DNA from 2 places in the Paenibacillus sp. MDMC362 genome. Region 1 is predicted to be linked to the other one. Evidence: a T-box and tRNA genes for the amino acid it is inferred to sense, from the RefSeq annotation. Region 1 holds a T-box; the other holds one or more tRNA genes.

Region 1 (9,751 bases):
TCCGTAAACAGGCTCATGATGCGGGAGTAGCTTTGCGCGGACTGGAGGGAATGGATGCAGCCCGCTGGGTGCTGATGGACCTTGGAGACGTGATCGTTCATATCTTCCATCGCGATGAGCGGGAATATTACAACATCGAGCGATTGTGGTCCGATGCTAAAGTGGTGGAGAACGTATGAGTCTGATTGCCGGCACATTAACGAAACTGGTCGTTTCCAGAGAAGTGTCCCCTTACGGTTATTTCCTGGATGGCGGAGATCGGGATGTGCTTCTTCACTATTCGGAGCTCACGGGTAAAATCGAGCCGGGGGATACGGTAGAGGTCTTTATATTCTTCGATACGGAAGACCGCCTGGCCGCAACGATGAAGAAACCTTACCTTACGTTAGGTGAAACCGCTAAGCTTGAGGTGGCGGATGTTCATCCGCGCTTGGGATGTTTCCTCGAGATGGGGCTTGGCCGGCAGCTTCTGCTTCCGATCCGGGAATTGCCGGAGATGCGGGAGCTTCATCCGCAAGTGGGGGATTATGTATTTGTCATCATGGAGCATGATAAACAAGGACGGCTCCGCGCGAAACTCGCCGGAGAACAAGAGCTTGTTCCGCTTGCGTTTCATGCGCCTGAATCGTGGAAGGGCCAATGGTTCACTGCTCTGGTGTACAAACCGCTCCAGATGGGCACGTTTGTTATTATCGATGGCGGTGTGATCGGTTTCGGCGCCATTGGCATGATCCACTCCTCCGAACGGACGCGTATGCTGCGGCTTGGCGAAGAGGTGAAGGTTCGGGTAAGCCATATCCGGGAAGATGGCAGGGCTAACCTGTCGATGGTACCGCAAAAAGAGATTGGCCGGACGGATGATGCAGACCGGCTGCTCGCTTTTCTGAAGGAGCGACCGGGCCGTGGGATGCCATATTCGGATGAAACGCCCCCCGACATCATCAAGCAGCGGTTCGGCATTAGCAAATCCGCCTTCAAACGCGCGCTTGGCAAGCTGATGAAGGACGGTTTGGTTACCCAAAAGGACAGCTGGACGTATATGGTCAATAAAGAGGAGAACTCCGGTTCAAACGAATAACCCGGCAAGGTAGGGGAAGCTTCTAAGGAAAGTGGTGTCATCATGTTGTCTTACCGCAAGTTTGCTTACGTATATGACCAACTCATGGAAGACATGCCGTACCCGGACTGGATTCGCTTTGCGAGAACGGCCTGGGATAAGCACGGAATGCCAAAAAGCGTCGTTGAGCTCGGATGCGGGACAGGCAGCATCACCATTCCGCTCGTAAACTCCGGTTTCGAGGTAACAGGAATAGATCTGTCGGCAGATATGCTCTCGGTTGCCAGACGCAAGCTGGAGGGTACGCCCCAAGGGCATCGATTGTTCCGGGAAGGCAGCGTCCGCTGGGTACAACAGGACATGCGTTCTTGGGAGCTGCCCGAGCAGGTGGATTCCGTCATTTCATTTTGTGATTGTGTGAACTACCTGCTGGAGGAAAAGGATATCCGTTCCGCTTTTACAAGGACCTTCGACGGCCTCAAGGAAGGCGGCACGTTCCTGTTTGATGTACATCACCCGAACACGCTCCTACGATATGACGCAGATCAGCCATTTGTTCTGGACGAAAGGGAAGTGTCCTACATTTGGACATGCGACATGGATGAACGCCGGATGGAGATAGAGCATCATCTTTCCATCTTTGCACGGGATGATCAGGATCCCACGGTTTACCGCCGCTTTGAGGAAACGCATGTGCAGCGAGGGTATGACCCCGAATGGATGAAGGTCGAGCTGGTTAAGGCCGGATTCCGGGATGTGAAATGTTATGCCGATTTTGAGTGGGTGGAAGCGGGTCAGGATGCATCCCGGCTGTTCTACGTTGCGGTAAAATAAACGAATATCCTTAACGAGAAGCACTTTCTTTTGTCGGTAGCGACGAGAGAAAGTGCTTTTTTTATTGTCGAGCATGGCTTCATTATATTCAAAGACACTTCTTTTCTGCTTTATTTGACTGTGGTTAAGGTTCATTAGAAGGGATATGGGTTTGCTTCTGGGACTGTGCTACGATGAGGAATAGATAAGATGAACAGAAATGAGAGCGCTATCTCAAGGGAGGATTCCAGGCATCCGGTACGCGCTGTATGAACGTATTTGAGTTCAACGATGGTCAAATGATGCATACACTAATCTATTGGGACGAGAAAGGATGAATGAGCATGAAACTATCCGTTTTCACGGTCGCAACTCCCGACTTACAGCCTGAGGAGTTGGCAAAAGCCGCAGCGGATGCCGGTATTGAAGGAATCGAATGGCGCTTTAAGGAGATTCCGGAAGAAGCTGCAGGGGAGAAGCCCTCGTTCTGGCGGCATAACCGCTGCTCCATGGATCCGAACGGCACGCAGGAGGATTGGCTCAGGTTTCAGCAAGCGGCCGACAAGCATGGCAGGCGCAGTCTTGCGGTCGTGCCTTATTTGACATGCGGCGACGTGGAAGCAACGGAGAAGGTGATGCAAGCAGCCAAGCTGATTGGAGCTTCATTTATTCGCGCGGGTATCCCGGGATACGACCGGAAGCGAAATTATAATGAGCTGTACGACCAGGCGGTTCGTTACCTGCATGAGGTGCAGGATCTCGCTGCGGCTTACGGGGTCAAAGCCGTGGTGGAAACGCACCATCTTACGATCGCTCCGAGCGCCGGACTGACGCACCGGCTTGTATCCCACTTTAATCCGCAGCATATCGGCGTTCTGTATGATCCCGGCAACATGGTCCATGAAGGTTACGAGAACTACCGGATGGGCTTGGAGCTTCTTGGTCCCTACCTGGCTCATGTCCATGTGAAAAACGGGGGTTATCGCAAAACGCCTTCCAACGATGGTGCCTCTGCGGCATGGTCCGGGGAATGGGTTCCGCTTGACCAGGGGGCCGTGCCATGGAAGCAGGTCATACAGGATCTGCAGTCGGTTGGTTACGAAGGTTACTACGGAATCGAAGATTTTAGCGGAACGTTTGAGTCCAGGGAAATGCTTCTTCGTTTTGCCGAGCAGATGAAGTTGTGGTCAGAGCAGAAACAAAACGCGTAGGTCACTTTTGAAGGAGGCTATAGACATGGAACAGGTAAGAGTAGGGGTTATTGGACTGGGGATGGGGTTTTCGCATGCCAAATCGCTGGCGTCCGGGCGGATCAAGGGAGCGCGGCTAAGCGCTATATGCGACCTGAATCCGGCTAAACAGGAAGAAGCAAGGGCAACGCAGCCTCCGGATGTGAAGATATGGAGTGATACGGAAGCTATGATCTCCTCGGGGGAGATCGATGCAGTAATCATTGCGACGCCTCATTATGCTCATCCTCAAGTGGCGATCGAGTGCCTCAATCATGGACTCCATGTCCTGATCGAGAAGCCGGCAGGCGTTTACACGAAGCAAGTGCGAGAAATGAACCGCGCGGCAGAAGCCAGCGGCAAAGTGTTCTCGATTATGTACAACCAGCGCTGCAATCCGCTGTACAAGAAGCTGAAAGAGCTCATAGAAGAAGGTGAACTCGGGGAGATCCGGCGCATGAACTGGATCATAACGAATTGGTACCGGTCTCAGAGCTATTATGATTCAGGCGGATGGCGGGCTACCTGGGCGGGAGAAGGCGGTGGGGTGCTGATTAACCAGTCCCCGCATCAGCTGGACCTCTGGCAGTGGACGACCGGCATGATGCCGAAGAGAATTCGTGCATTTTGCGCTTTCGGCAAGTACCGGAACATCGAAGTTGAAGATGACGTGACGGCTTATGCGGAATACGAGAATGGGGCTACGGCCGTCTTCATTACGACGACGGGTGAAGCGCCCGGAACCAACCGATATGAAGTGACGGGCGACCGCGGAAAAATCGTCATCGAGGACGGCAAGCTTACCTTCTGGCGCCTCCGAGTGCCGGAGCCGGAATTCAATCGGCAGTATACCGGGGGGTTCGGCGAACCGGAATGCTGGAAATGCGAGGTGCCGATCTCGGGGGATAATCCACAGCATAGCGGCATTATCCAGAACTTTGCGGATGCTATTTTGCATGGAACACCATTGATAGCTCCCGGTGAAGAGGGAATCCACGGATTGACGCTGTCGAATGCCATGCATCTGTCCACCTGGACTGACAATTGGGTTGATCTCCCTCTTAACGAGGACCTGTATTACGAAATGCTGCAGGAAAGGATCGCACAATCTTCCGCTCAGAAAACGGTCAAGGAGATCGGGCCGGTGGATATGAGCAAGACGTTTGGATCCTACTAAATCACAATCAGGAGGCATGTGGTATGGACCGCAGTAATGGAATGCTCTATGCGCCGGTGGGCAAGGCCCAGCCGGTGTGCAAGCCCGGAGAGTTTATTTTTGCCGCTATGTCGCTGGAGCATGGACATATATACGGCATGTGTAACGGATTGATCGAAGCCGGGGCGACGCTGAAGTGGGTGTACGACCCAGATCCCGCGAAGGTTGCGGCTTTTTGCAAGGCTTATCCAAGTGTAACCGTCGCCTCGTCCGAATCGCAGGTGCTTCAGGATGCGGAAGTGCGTCTGGTTGCGGCTGCCGCCATTCCTTCGGAACGATGCGAGCTTGGTCTTAAGGTCATGTCGCACGGCAAGGATTATTTTACGGATAAGACGCCTTTCACGACGCTGGAGCAAGTGAACGCTGCTCGCGCGAAAGCCGAGGAGACAGGCAAGAAGTACATGGTCTATTACAGTGAACGGCTGCATGTGGAGAGTGCCGTCCATGCCGGGAAGCTGATCCAGGGCGGGGCGATCGGGCGAGTGGTGCAAGTGATGGGAACAGGGCCGCACCGTTTAAACGCATCCTCCCGTCCGGACTGGTTTTTCCGTCATCAACAGTATGGGGGCATTCTGTGTGACATCGGCTCCCACCAGGTTGAACAATTTTTGTTTTTTGCGGGCTGCCGTGATGCCAAGGTGCTCAGCAGCAAGGTAGGGAATTATGCGAATCCGGATTACCCGGAGCTGGAGGATTTCGGAGATGCGACGCTTATGGGAGACAACGGGGCCACGAATTATTTCCGAGTCGACTGGCTGACACCCGGGGGCCTTGGCACCTGGGGCGACGGAAGAACCTTTATTCTGGGGACGGAAGGATACATCGAGCTTCGCAAATACATCGATATCGCAAGGCATCCGCAGGGCGATCATCTGTACCTGGTTAATGGGGAGGGAGAGTTTCATATGGAGCTACAAGGCAAGGTGGGCTATCCATTCTTCGGTGAGCTTATCCTGGATTGTCTGGAACGCACGGAGCATGCCATGTCCCAGGAGCATGCCTTCAAAGCCGGAGAATTGTGCGTCATCGCCCAAAATGAGGCCGTGCGCATTCCATAAAATCATTTATAATAGAGAAAACCCCGTTATCTTGTGGGTTATATAACTCCAAAATCGCTAAAGGGGCGATTCTCTAGATGACCTCATCTGCCGATATGATGCCAGGCTTTGACCGCATGCAGCTGCAAGCGCCGTTCGATCTGACCTATTACAATGAACAGCCGCTGTCGGGAGGGCAGTTTCACTCGCATGCTTTTTATGAAATTTATTATTTCCATGAAGGACGCTGCACTTATTTGATCGGCGATTCCGTTTTCACCCTGAAACCGGGGGATCTGCTCCTGATGAACGGGCTTACGCTCCATTGTCCGAATGTTGAGCCCGATTCGAGATACGTCAGAAGCATTCTGCATTTCGATCCGGCCTGGATCTGCAAGGGGCTTTCGGAGACGGCCAAATCGATATTGCTGGATCCCTTCGAATCGCTGCGAAATCATCGCATGACACTGACAGGGGCCAACCGGGACGAATTCGAAGGCATGCTGGCCGATATACATCGCCTCTCGGCATCCACGGCCGGTTTTCGGCAGGAACGGATGACCTTGCGTATTCTGGAGATGATGTACATCATCGCGGACTGGTGCCAGGACGCTGTGCAGGATCAGGACTCCATCTCCGAGAAAGAGCGGCATGTCCAGCATGTCGTATCGTTCGTCGAGGAACATTATATGCAGGATCTGACGCTGGAGCGAATTGCCCGCGAAATGCATATCACGAAACACTATTTATCCTCCTTATTTAAGGAGGTTACCGGAACGACGGTGTTTAAATATTTGTATCACCGGCGGATTAATCAAGCTAAAATATTGCTCAGGCTCCACCCGCATCTCAGCATCACGGAGATCAGCCAGGCGGCAGGTTTCAAGCATTTGGCTCATTTCAGCCGGATGTTCAAAGCCATGGTCGGGACGACGCCGGAATATTATCGCAGAAGCGGCGAAGAGCTTTCGTTGACTTGACCGGACTTTTTGGGTATAATAGCCACATTAAAACGGTAATATGAACGCGATGATGAGGATCAATCGTTCCACTTTCGATCATGCAGAGAGCCGGTGTCTGGTGAAAACCGGTTGACGATAGGAATGAACTCGCCTCGGAGCAATGGTGTTAACCCGGCCGCTGTATTTCGGCAGATTTGGCCGCTGAAGCATCGTCGTCTCATCCGCGATAAGGATGCAAAGGGAGTGAAAGGCAAAGCATGCCTTTGGCTAACTAGGGTGGTACCACGGGAATCAAACCTCTCGTCCCTAGCGATCAGCGCTATGGATGATGAGGTTTTTTTGTTTTTTTGGGCAACGGCACAGGCCTTGCCTCTTGACTGTGAAGGAGGAGCAATGGAGTATGACGGACAATCAACCAACCGGCCACGGCTATCAGCCGCAGGCCATCGAACCGAAGTGGCAGCAATACTGGGATGAGAATAAAACCTTTAAAACGGAAGATTCATCATCCAAACCGAAATTTTATGCGCTGGATATGTTTCCGTATCCATCAGGAGCAGGCCTGCACGTAGGGCATCCGGAGGGGTACACGGCGACTGACATCGTGTCCCGTTACAAGCGGATGCGCGGATACAACGTGCTTCACCCGATGGGATGGGATGCCTTCGGTCTGCCAGCGGAGCAGTATGCAATGGACACAGGCAAGCATCCGCGCGAGTTTACCGTGCAGAATATCGATACGTTCCGCCGCCAGATCAAATCTCTGGGCTTCTCGTATGACTGGGACCGCGAGATCAGCACAACCGATCCGGAATATTATAAATGGACCCAGTGGATCTTTATCCAGCTTTATAAGCGCGGCCTTGCCTATGTGGCTGAAGTGCCGGTAAACTGGTGCGAAGCGCTCGGTACCGTGCTTGCGAACGAAGAGGTCATCGACGGCAAGAGCGAACGCGGGGGCCATCCGGTCGTACGTAAACCGATGCGCCAATGGATCCTGCGCATTACCGAATACGCGGATCGTCTGCTCGAAGATCTGGATGAACTGGACTGGAGCGAAAGCCTGAAGGATATGCAGCGCAACTGGATCGGCAAATCCACAGGCGCTGAGGTTCGGTTTGACATCGAAGGTTACGATGGTCATCTGGAGGTGTTCACCACCCGTCCGGATACGCTGTTCGGGGCAACCTACTGCGTTCTGGCGCCGGAGCATGACCTCGTGGATAAGATTACGTCAGCCGATCAGCGTGAAGCCGTCAAGGCTTATCAAGATCAAGCAGCACGTAAAAGCGACCTGGAGCGGACGGATCTGGCCAAGGATAAAACCGGTGTATTCACGGGTGCATACGCCATTAATCCGGTAAACGGCGCTAAAGTGCCGATCTGGATCGCGGATTATGTGCTTGCCGGCTATGGAACGGGTGCCATTATGGCGGTTCCGGGTCATGACAGCCGGGACTGGGAGTTTGCGAAGCAATTCGGTCTTCCGATTATTGAAGTCGTTCAGGGTGGAAATGTCGAAGAGGAAGCATATAGCGGCAGTGGCGCGCATGTGAATTCCGGCTTCCTGAACGGGTTGGACAATGAAGAGGCTATCCAGGCGATGAATGAATGGCTGGAGCAAGAGGGGAAGGGCAAGAAGAGGGTAACTTACCGTCTGCGCGACTGGCTGTTCAGCCGTCAACGCTACTGGGGTGAGCCGATTCCGATTCTGCATCTGGAAGACGGAACGATGAAGACCGTGCCTGAGGAGCAGCTCCCATTGCTGCTGCCGGATGTGGATCAGATTAAACCGTCCGGTACCGGCGAATCACCGCTGGCTAACGTTACGGAGTGGGTGGAAACGGTAGATCCCGAGACCGGCATGAAAGCCCGCCGCGAGACGAATACGATGCCGCAATGGGCCGGCAGCTGCTGGTATTACCTGCGTTATATCGATCCACGCAATAATGATGAATTGTGCTCCAAGGAGAAGCAGAAGGAATGGCTGCCGGTTGACCTCTATATCGGTGGTGTGGAGCATGCGGTGCTTCATTTGCTGTATGCACGCTTCTGGCACAAGGTATTGTATGACCTGGGCGTTGTCGATACGAAGGAGCCTTTCCAGAAGCTGGTCAATCAGGGTATGATCCTGGGCAACAATAATGAAAAAATGAGTAAATCCCGCGGCAATGTCATCAATCCGGATGATATTGTTAACGAATACGGAGCCGACACGCTGCGCGTGTACGAGATGTTCATGGGGCCGCTGGAAGCAACCAAGCCATGGAACACCAACGGGGTTGAAGGAACGCATCGTTTCCTCTCCCGCGTATGGCGCCTGTTCATCGGGGACGATGGTCAATTGAACCCTAGAATCGTGGAAGGCGAGGGTACGGACGATTTCAAACGTACACTGCATAAAACGATTAAGAAAGTGACCGAAGACTTTGAACATATGCGCTTTAACACAGCGATCAGCCAGCTGATGGTATTCATCAACGAGGGATACAAGACGGAAGAGCTTCCGCGCAAAGCGATGGAGAACTTCGTGCAGCTGCTTTCCCCGCTGGCCCCTCACCTGGCTGAAGAGCTGTGGAGCCGTTTAGGCTACACGGAGAGCGTAACCTACGTGCCATGGCCGGAGTATGACGAGGCTTGGACTGTAGAGGCCGAAGTGGAGATTGTCGTTCAAGTTAACGGCAAAATCGTAGAACGTGCCAAAATCTCGAAAGACATGGACCAAGAAGCCATGCAACAACATAGCCTCTCCCTTCCGAATGTCAAGCAGGCGCTGGAAGGAAAGAGTATTCGCAAAGTCATTGCCGTACCGGGCAAACTGGTCAATATCGTGGCCGGTTAATCGTAAAACCGAAGGCAGCATCCAGTTTTGCCAAATCCTCCTCATACTTGTCGTGTGTGGTTTGGATCAATTGGTAGAACAATCCGTTCAGGTTTGAATCCAGCAGTGCCAAAGCCTGAGCCGTGATGCCTCCGGGAACCGCAACCCGCTCTTGCAGCTGTTCGGGGGAGAAGCCCTCCTCCGTTAACAGCTTGCCGGTGCCAAGCAGCATTTCCCCGGCTAATGCATTAAGGGTTCTGCGGTCGATTCCGGTCATTTCAACGGCAGCGTCGATCCATTTTTCCATGAATAAACTTAAAAAAGCAGGTCCGCAGCTGGAGAAATCGGAAGTGATTCGCGTGTGCGATTCCAGTATCTCGAGCGGCCTGCTGATATAAGACAGGAGGCTTTCTACAAGCTGCCTGTCTTCTTCTTTTATTCGGGAACCGTACATGCATAACGATGCTCCGCCTCCGGTTAGGTTGGTGATGCTCGGTATGATTTTCGCCACCTTGCAGGGCAGCGATGATTCCAGATGGATCAGTTGAACCGGACTCGTGATGGATATCGCGATTTGCCTGGCTTCAAGCCGATCTTTGATTTCGCTGATGACAGA
Region 2 (9,751 bases), on a different contig from region 1:
TTCGAGTCCCTCAGGGCCCACTTTATCGAAAATCCTTGCGATGCAAGGGTTTTTTGCTGTTTATAGGGCTGTTTGGTTGCATGAAAAACTATGGTGAAGAAGGTGAAAAGCGGCAAACTAAGGTGTAAAAAAAAGCCTTAGACTGCTGCTTTTTTATTATACTAACGTTCTCCGTTAGGCTGCCGCGGTGGTTTTATTCTGCTAAAGTTCCTCGTTTGTTTAATCATTCAAACTTTCGTCGAGCCTTAGATGTCGTAATTCAATTTGCTCGGTTTAACTGTATTTATTAGCTACTAACGAATGAGCTGATTCCTAATGTGGACATTTGATTAAGGTATCATAAATTGACTGTGAAATAATATTGTGGAATCATAAAGTAGGGTGATGAAATGAAGAAGCTAATAAGTATAGAAAATACGGAATGCTCAACTGCTAATAGAGGAGGTAAGCGAGTAGGGGCAGGTCGCAAGCCAATAGGCACAACTCGAAAAATTTCATTAACTTTACCACAGGAATGCTGGGAAGAAATAGACCGTTATTGTCGCAAAGGGGATTATTCTGTTTCCGAAGTACTAAGATCCATTATAGAGGATAACCTTCATAATGCCGATCTCTTATGAATAAGTAGGTTGGAGGCTCATGTTATGATAGATAGCTATATAAACTTAGTTGATGGACGGCTTTATTACACAGTTTCAGGAAAAGGCGATCCTGTTGTTCTGATACATGGGAACTTTAATGATCATCAAATCTGGAATGAACAAGTTGACTCATTTTCTGCGCAGTATAAATTAATTCGATATGATCTACGGGGATATGGTTTTTCCAGCACACCAAACTCCCCCTTTTCCAATGTAAATGATTTAAAAGCGCTGATTGATTCCTTGAAACTTCAAAACGTTACTTTAGTGGGTTCTTCCATGGGTGGCGGCGTTGCTACAGACTTTACTCTCACTTATCCTCATCTAGTCAAAGCTCTTATATTAGTTTCACCCTCCATAAACGGTAATACTTATCCTTTGAAAATGATGTGGCAAGGAACAAAAAATTATATTAACCTTCGTTTGAAAGGCCGTAAGAAAGCTATTGACTCATTCATAACGAATCGTTTCTGGCAGTACTTCTTCCCTTCCATTAGAAAAGAAGAAGCTCGAACAAAAGTGATCAATAATGTCAGGAACCCTAACAACTTCTGTAGATTCTCTCCGAGCCTCTCAGTTGCTGTTAAACCTTATGCTTTCATTCGATTACATGAGATAAACATACCGACCCTTATTGTAATTTCTGATAATGATCATTCATTTAACACAGAGACTGCGGAAACTTTACATAAAATTATAGGACTATCATCAAAAATTATCATTAAAGACGGTGGCCATCTTCCATTTATCGAGATGCCATATGAATTCAATCAAGTAGTTCTTGATTTCCTGTCAAAAAGAACATGATTTTTTAAAGATGAAGGGTTAGATCTCTACTAGAGTTGACGAATCAGAAGTGCTGCAGTTACAGTGAGCGATGAGGTAAATGTGTCATCGTAAACGGCATGTTTTTGAAAAATGTATAAATCACCATTTAGAGGCAATACTCAAAATGAGTGATGCTTCTCCCTGTTGAACATTACTCGTCTCCACTTACTTATGAGAGTTAACGTGGGAAAGAACCCTGCTGGCTTTAGGCTGAGGGGGTTCTATTTTGCGTTCTGGTTTATAGTGGGGCCTGATAGGTCCACGACAGAGCCAGCGTCATGCCTGACAGGCTTTTTATTACTTCTTTTCTAATTTCTCGAATTTCTTTTTCACCTCATCTTTTTTATCGATATCTATTAAATTAATAATTTCAAAGATATCCTCTTTGTTTTTAATCTCATAATGCTCAGCATTTAATCTTAAATTTTTGGCGAGTTTCCTTGCAGAATCAAGATCATAATCCGCCGAAATGTATTCATCAATCGATCTTGTAATGTAATCGTGCGCAGTCTCCTTCTTATCACACGCTACCGTTAGAACCGATAGTAAGACCAATATAATCAAAAATATCCTCACAATGATTGCCGCCCTTTAATGTATTATTTTCCAGTCTATCAGACCCAGATGTTTATTTCTACATTCATTTCTTTAGGTCCTCATGACAAAAAGTCATCTGATATGACATCATATCGATTCTTTCTCAATGCAGAAGTGACGTTTGATTTCGACCCAAATGGAACATTCGACAAAACTAAAATCAAATTTACATAATTATACCCAATTAAGGTTCCTGAATACTATATACTCCAATAATATCCAAGTGTTACAATTGAAACAAAGTTAATGTGAATTAACTTTATAAATATCGGGAGGTGTTAGTATGGTTAAGATGGGGAAAAAATTTGTAATATTCTCTTCGATCATTGCAGCTGTTATGACTGTAGCAACACCAATATCTGCAAGTCCTATACAGACAGAATCTAAGATAACGCCTCAATATTGTAATCCATGTAAAGTAAAAGCAGGTTATTTGTACCCAAAAAGCCAGTATAGCAGAGACTATTTTACACCATTACATTACATTACTGTGGATGGGGTTGAGTACTTTTTTTGGTACATAGATGATGATAAATCTACAGCCACACACTGGTATACTGTTTGGAAAGAAGAATAAAATCGAAAACCCTTGCGATGCAAGGGTTTTTTGCTGTTTATAGGGCTGTTTAGCTGCATGAAAAACTATGGTGAAGAGGGACCGTTTCTATAAATCTTGGCGCCCAATTGAATTCAAGACTTGCGCTAGGACTAAAGAACAAGCGCCAATTATCAGCAAAATAAGTACCATGATAATAACAAACTTCTTTCCGTTCATCATTTTCACCTCGGAAGGATTATACCAAATATTCAACTCCCAGTGAAACAAGATCCAGGACTACCACACCTTTATTTCTACAGACGGGTGCAAGATACAGCAAGCAGGAGATTTACCTCTCCACTGTATCGGACAACTGATTTATTAGTAGCTGACATGCCGTTCCTCCTCTTATTCGTTTGTCTTGATTGGCATCGGTTTTAGATTTGCTGCTTCACAATTCCGGGAGATCGATGATTCGGTCAAGCGCGATTTGTAATCGGGGGCGACTTACGGTACATTTTAATGGAGTCGTAGGGGGACGCGCTTATTCATACGGCTGCTGCTGGTTTGGATGCAGCTCATTTTAGCATATAGGATGGGGGATGAAGGTGTCAGAGTGGGTATTAGATCAGTCCTGGGGACTTCCGGTGTTGCTCGCCTTCTTGGTAATCGTATTTGTATTTGAATCAAGGAAAGCCTTCAAGGCATATAAAGAAAAAAGACGGTTTGAATTGGGTTGGTCTCTGTTGTTTGCCCTGGTGGCTTTGCTGGCGATGATTGTCCTGGTGGCCTATTAAAAATACATAATCAAAAACAAGACCCCGCCAGAAGCTTCCGGCGGGGTCTTGTTTTTGATTAGCTGTTAAAGTTGTTACCTTTCGTCACCGTTCATTCATGACGGCCTCTGTAGCGGCCCAGGCTCTGCCTGCACGCATGGCCAGGAAGAAGCAGAGGATGAGAACGATGGACGCGGAGATATAAGGAAAGTTGATGTCCAAATCAAACAGATATCCTGCCACCAGCGGTCCCGCAATGTTTCCCAGACTGGTGTACGCCGAGTTCAGGCCGGCCACGTAGCCTTGCTGATCCTTCGCCAGCTTAGACATTTGCGTACCGATAGCGGGACGCAAGATGTCGATCGACAGGAATACCAAGAAGGTTACAAAGAATATGAGCCAGTATTTATGCACAAACAGGGTTAACAGGATACAGATTCCCGCGGTAAGCAAACTGAGCGTAATGACTCTTTTCTCACCGAAGCGGTTTAGGATCCAACCGAATATCGTCGCTTGGACGACGGCACCCGCAATCGACCCAAATGTGATGATCATGGCAATATCTTTAGGGGTGAAACCGAATTTATGATCCACAAACAGGCCGAACACCGTTTCATAATTGGCAAGCCCGAACGAGAGCACAAATACAATGATCAAACTTAGGAAGTAAGGCTCCTTGAAAGAACGCACCAGCTGAACGGCCAGGCTCTCCTTCTTCCGTCCCAGCACGGTCGGTGCTTCCTGCTTGGTTGACGATTCCGGGAGCAGCAGCAGCGTTACCAGCGCGGCAATACCACCCGCAACGGCAGCGGCGTAGAAAGGAACGCGAATGCCAAACTCTGCGATAAATCCTCCGATGCCCGGTCCGATGATGAAGCCTGTCGTAATCGCCGCATTAATGAATCCCATGCCTCTGGCGCGTTCCTCATTCGAAGTCACGTCGGCCGTGTAGGCCATAACTGCGGGCATTATGAGTGCAGCGCCGATACCGCCCAGCATTCTTGAGGCAAACAGGAGCAGCGGTGTGCTGGCAGCTCCGAACAACCATTCCGATATGGCAAACACCATCATGCCGGTGATGATGATTTTTTTACGGCCCATGGTGTCGGACAATCTTCCTGCAAGTGGGGAGAATAACAGCTGTGTTAATGAAAAGGCGGCAACGAGCATGCCTACCGTGCTTCCGCTAATATGCAGTTCCGTCATATAGGTTGGCATAATAGGTATGACGAGTCCAATCCCGGTGAAGACTAGAAATATATTGAACATGAGGAGCAGAATGGCTCCATTGTTTCGCATCAGTAATGACATGATGATTCCTCCAAAATAAACAACGATTTAATAAACATGATGAAATGATTGTAATACGGTATACAATATACTGAACGTTCGGTTTGTGATAGTCTATGAAAAAAAGTTGATATTTTTCATGATTTCTTTTCAATGCCATGCAGAAATACTTTGATGGCGGCATGATAAAGGGCAAGCGCATTTTCCACCTTCGTTATACGCGACATCTGGCTTAAGCCAACAATGAGGCTCTCAAAGATAACGGACAGCTGCTCCACATTATGATTCTCAAACTCCCCGCGATCCATCCCTTGCTGCAGCAATTTCTGGTTGAATTCCAAATGGCTCCTAATAATCTGAACGATTCTTTGTTCTACTTCTTCGCTGACATCGCCATTGTTGTTTATAAATTCATCAAGCGCCTTAGAGAAGGGGTGGTTCAGATCATCAAACACCAGTTGATCGGCTATTCCGTACAGCTTGTCAACGGTGGTGGTGTAATGCTGCTCTTTGCTGTTCCATTTCTGTTCCCACTCGAGGTCCCATTCCTCAACCAGATACAGAAACAGCCCTTCCTTGCTCTTGAAATGATAATAGATATTCCCTTTACTGCTGCCCGTGGCCTCAACGATTTCCTCAATTGACGTTGATTTGTAACCCTTCTGCATAAAAAGCGCCTTGGCGGCTTCAGCTATTCGTCGCTTGGTATCTTCGGTTTGTTGTTGTTTTTTATTCACGCATGCACCCCCTTATAAACCCTTGAAAGCTGTTCAAAATTTATATACTGAACGTTCGTTCTGTATCTTATCAAATGGACTTGATATATTCAAGAGGAAATTGACTCTGTATTTTTTCGGTCCAAGCGTCTTCCAAAAAGTAACCGTTACCATCAGAAGGCAGTCGGTTATTCTAGAACACTTGAGCGTAATTCAACCCGTTAATGGTTTACTTCAATGAATTTACGCGTTTTCTCATGATAGGAGAGCAGCTCCGAAACGGTCACGAACTCGTAGCCTCTCTTTTGCAGCTCCGGTAAAATCACTTTGAGAGCCTCTACCGTCTGTGTACTGCTTGGCACAAAGTCGTGCATCAGTACGATGTCTCCATTATGAGCATTATCCAGCACTTTTTTAACGATTCGGTTAACACCGGGTTTTCGCCAGTCGAGCGTATCTTGATGCCATGACCATAATACGGTCAGCATACCGAAATCCTTGCTCGTGCGGACAATTGCTTCATTATAGCTGCCTCCCGGTGGACGAAACAGAACGGTTCGAATGCCGGTTGCCTGGAAGATCGCATCTTGCGCCTGGTTTAACTCGCTCGTTAACTTGCTGACATTAATATTGTGAAAAGGAGGATGGGAGTAAGAGTGATTGCCGATCTCATGTCCTTCCTGCAGCTCACGCGCTACGATCTCGGGGTGTTTCTCCACCCGGCTGCCAACAACGAAGAAGGTGGCTTTTGCGTCATATTGCTTCAGCAGATCCAGAATTTGAACGGTGTTCCGCGCGTCCGGACCATCGTCAAAGGTAAGAGCAATTACTCTGTTGTGAGTGGGGACTTCCCATACAATCTCGCCGCGTTCCTCATAATAGCCCCTTCCTTTGGAAGCGGATGGCGCATGGTTGGCGTTGACAACATGATGATGGCAAAGGGAGATGGAGAGAGCGATCCATATGACGGTTGAGAGTTTTTTCATGGTGAGCGGTATCCTTTTCTCTGTTGTTCTAGTCTTCGCGTATGACAGTGGTAGCATATTTATCATTTGGTGATAACGGTAAAATTATTCTTTACGGAAAACGGAAGGATTCGAACGGATGAGTTAGAGGGAGGCTCGAAGCTCTCGGGAATAAGGCTTTGGATAGGGTGATGCGAAAAATTATGAGTTTCATATATTGACATCATATGGTTGGACATGGTATTATCAATTTTGTCGCTAAGACGATATGTGCACACCTAGATATCGGAATAAGATCGCAAAATATTGCGAATTCCACGCGTACCTTCGGTTATGTAAGTGAACGTGAACGACGCTAGGAACATGCGCGGATAAATATGCCGGGGTGGCGGAATTGGCAGACGCACAGGACTTAAAATCCTGCGGTAGGTGACTACCGTACGGGTTCGACCCCCGTCCTCGGCATTATAACAGCGTCTGGTAAGATGCAAAATAAGTCGGCCCCCGTATGGGTGCCGGCTTATTTTTTAAATCGACACAAGGTCAACTCATGATGCGTGTTGTTATTTGATTCAAATTGAACGGAAGATGTTGGTGTTCCGAAAATAGAAATCGCATTCTTTTATGATTCCATGCTGGCCTGTGTGAGGAGGAGAGAGGAGACATGCGGATGTTTAACAATGATTGGGACCTTATTCTGCAGGGAGAAATGGATAAACCTTATTTTCAAGCGTTGATGGAACGGGTGGACGAGGAGTACCGGCGCTGCACGGTGTATCCCCCTAAGGAAGATATATTTCGGGCTCTTCAGCAAACATCGTACCAATCGACGAAAGTCGTAATTTTGGGACAAGACCCTTATCACGGTCGTAGGCAGGCGCAGGGGCTGAGCTTTTCCGTCTCGCCCGGGGTTGCGGTTCCTCCATCTTTACGAAATATACATAAGGAGCTTGCTTCGGATCTGGGAATCTCGATTCCCAATCACGGTTCCTTGCAATCGTGGGCGGATCAAGGGGTACTGCTGCTTAACGCAGTGCTTACGGTTCGCGAAGGCGAGCCGAACTCACACAAAGGGATCGGGTGGGAGAAATTCACCGACACGGTCATTACGAAACTGAATGAACGCGATCAACCAATGGTTTTTATATTATGGGGAAGTTACGCACAGAAGAAAGGCTCCTTCATAGACCGAAGCCGGCATAAGGTGCTTGAGTCCAGTCATCCGAGTCCGTTTGCAGCGCATAAAGGATTCCTAGGTAGTCGTCCATTTTCAACATCTAATGCTTTTTTAATGCAAAAGGGTCTGGAACCCGTGAATTGGGACATCCCGAGCACGTTAGGCGATGGAGATGAATAATCCGCGAGAGGTGACCTTCATGAAACATTGGATTGGTCGTCATGTTGTCATTCAGCGTTTAGACGGGGCAAAAAGCACGGTTGAAGGTGTGTTGAAAGGATGGGATCCCGTTCAGGAAAAAGTGATTCTTGGCCCGGGTGAGCTTGTTATACCGTTTCGCGCCATTCACAGAATTATGCCGAGAAACGCATACCCGGCCTTGAACTCCATCGGTTATGTCGTGAACCATACCATTCAATTTGATAATGCCGTCTATTTTGGATCTTCCGTCATGATATGGAGGGGCAATCGACTGGTGTCATCACAGGCCATCCTGACTTCTCACGATGAGGATACCGTTACCCTGTCAAATGGCATGGTATTGCGTAAGGACGAGCATTATTTTGTGGTTCGGTCCCTGCGCGGCAATGCGTGATTCTTTAAATAAAGGATGTCCCCAGCAGCGATCGTGAAGTTGGCGGGGACATCCTTTTTTGTGCAGATGGAAATGTATGTCTTTCAGTAAGCCGAGTTCATTATGCGTCTTCTACTTTTTCGGCAAGGAACAGTTCGTAAATCCGTACCACGATAATTTTGATGATCATGTAAGCCGGAATGGCGAGCAGGATGCCCAGCAGCCCGAAGAAATCGCCGCCTACAAGGATGAGGACTATCGTGGTCAACGGGTGAATATCAAGCTGCTTCCCGTAGATGACCGGTGTCAGAATATTATCTTGGATCTGCTGAGCGATGACAATAACGACAACGGACCATATCGCAATGGAAGGAGATTCGATAAATCCGATAATGACGGCGGGAATGGTCGCCAGCAGCGCTCCGATATACGGGATGAAATTCAAGAAGAAGGAAATCACTGTCAAGAGCAAGGAATAGGGCAGCCCGATGATCAGAAATCCGATATAAATCATAATGCTAAGGATAAGATTCAGGATCACTTTGCCGATAATAAAATTGCTGAGTGCCGTATCGATCTCACCCAGCACCTCCTGGCCATCGCGGCGATATCGTCTTGGCAGAACACTGAGCAGCCTGGGCGGAAGCTTGCCGCCTTCCTTCAGCATGTAGTACAGAATGATCGGAATCGTAGCAATAATAACGACAACGCTCGATACAACGGTAATCAGGTTGTTGATGGAGTTGCTGATCCAGGTAATGATCCGATTCATATACTCCGTCAGTGAGGTGGACAGCTCGGATTCCGTTGGTATATAGCGTGACCAGAATCGATTCTGCTGCAGCTGGTCAATCTGTTCCTGCACGCCCTCTACCAGAAATGGGGTATTGCTGATAAAGTTTTCGATCTGTTCGCGCAGAGTCGGCCACACCACAATGCCGAAGATGGCGCAGAGACCGGCAAATACGAAATACAGCATCAGGACGCCAATGGATCGTTTGATTTTGCGACGCTCCAGGTAGTCCACGATCGGCCTGAGCAAATAATAGAAGAAGCCGGCCATCGCGACGGGAACGATCAGCATATTGAACATGGAGACGATTGGCCGGAACAAAAAGCTGATTTCGGAACCGAGATAAATGATCAAGAGCAGTGCGATTATGCCAAAGCATGTCCTGAAATATTTGCTCTGCATCATGGGCAATCCCTCCATACAACGATTAGTAAATACATAGGTACTATGTAACATTTGTATTTAACCAATTGGAGGGATTTGAAATCACCAGTTTATGTTATCAGTTTCGTATGGTGACCCGGGTATGGATGGGCACGAGGGAAGCCAGCTCCGTCACATCCTCGTTGTACATCCGAATACATCCAAGGGAAACGGGGCGGCCGATGGATGAAGGGTCGTTCGTGCCATGGATGCCGTAATGGGGTTTGGACAACCCTAACCAATAGGCTCCGAACGGTCCCCCGGGATTCGGCTGCTTGTTGATGATGGTGTAATTGCCTGGCGGCGTCTGCGTAGCCATTTTGCCGATGGCAACCGGGAACGTACGTACCACGATGTTGCCATCCAGCAGGTGCAGCTGATAATCGGATAAATCGACAATAATGCGGTATTGGGGCATTGTAAACCCTCTCCT

Evidence for each region. The T-box of region 1 lies ahead of leuS (leucine--tRNA ligase). A T-box ahead of a tRNA ligase gene usually reads a tRNA of that ligase, here a tRNA-Leu.
Region 2: it encodes a tRNA-Leu, which carries the amino acid that the T-box ahead of leuS (leucine--tRNA ligase) is inferred to sense. The anticodon was not compared.

What each region holds. Positions count from the first base shown of each region.
Region 1 is NZ_QLYT01000020.1:51,883-61,633, forward strand. Features, by position in the region: gene rsfS (ribosome silencing factor) at 1-179, shown strand, start outside; gene DP091_RS10710 (CvfB family protein) at 176-1,078, shown strand; gene DP091_RS10715 (class I SAM-dependent DNA methyltransferase) at 1,121-1,891, shown strand; gene DP091_RS10720 (sugar phosphate isomerase/epimerase family protein) at 2,215-3,081, shown strand; gene DP091_RS10725 (Gfo/Idh/MocA family protein) at 3,107-4,276, shown strand; gene DP091_RS10730 (Gfo/Idh/MocA family protein) at 4,300-5,373, shown strand; gene DP091_RS10735 (AraC family transcriptional regulator) at 5,451-6,332, shown strand; T-box leader at 6,373-6,625, shown strand; gene leuS (leucine--tRNA ligase) at 6,715-9,156, shown strand; gene comER (late competence protein ComER) at 9,137-9,751, opposite strand, start outside.
Region 2 is NZ_QLYT01000008.1:416,668-426,418, reverse strand. Features, by position in the region: tRNA gene DP091_RS04245 (tRNA-Ile) at 1-20, shown strand, start outside; gene DP091_RS04235 (alpha/beta fold hydrolase) at 645-1,448, shown strand; gene DP091_RS04230 (hypothetical protein) at 1,767-2,045, opposite strand; gene DP091_RS04225 (hypothetical protein) at 2,350-2,643, shown strand; gene DP091_RS04220 (hypothetical protein) at 3,213-3,401, shown strand; gene DP091_RS04215 (MFS transporter) at 3,486-4,691, opposite strand; gene DP091_RS04210 (TetR/AcrR family transcriptional regulator) at 4,808-5,407, opposite strand; gene DP091_RS04205 (polysaccharide deacetylase family protein) at 5,608-6,372, opposite strand; tRNA gene DP091_RS04200 (tRNA-Leu) at 6,731-6,816, shown strand; gene DP091_RS04195 (uracil-DNA glycosylase) at 7,022-7,708, shown strand; gene DP091_RS04190 (hypothetical protein) at 7,728-8,123, shown strand; gene DP091_RS04185 (AI-2E family transporter) at 8,224-9,300, opposite strand; gene DP091_RS04180 (L,D-transpeptidase) at 9,398-9,736, opposite strand.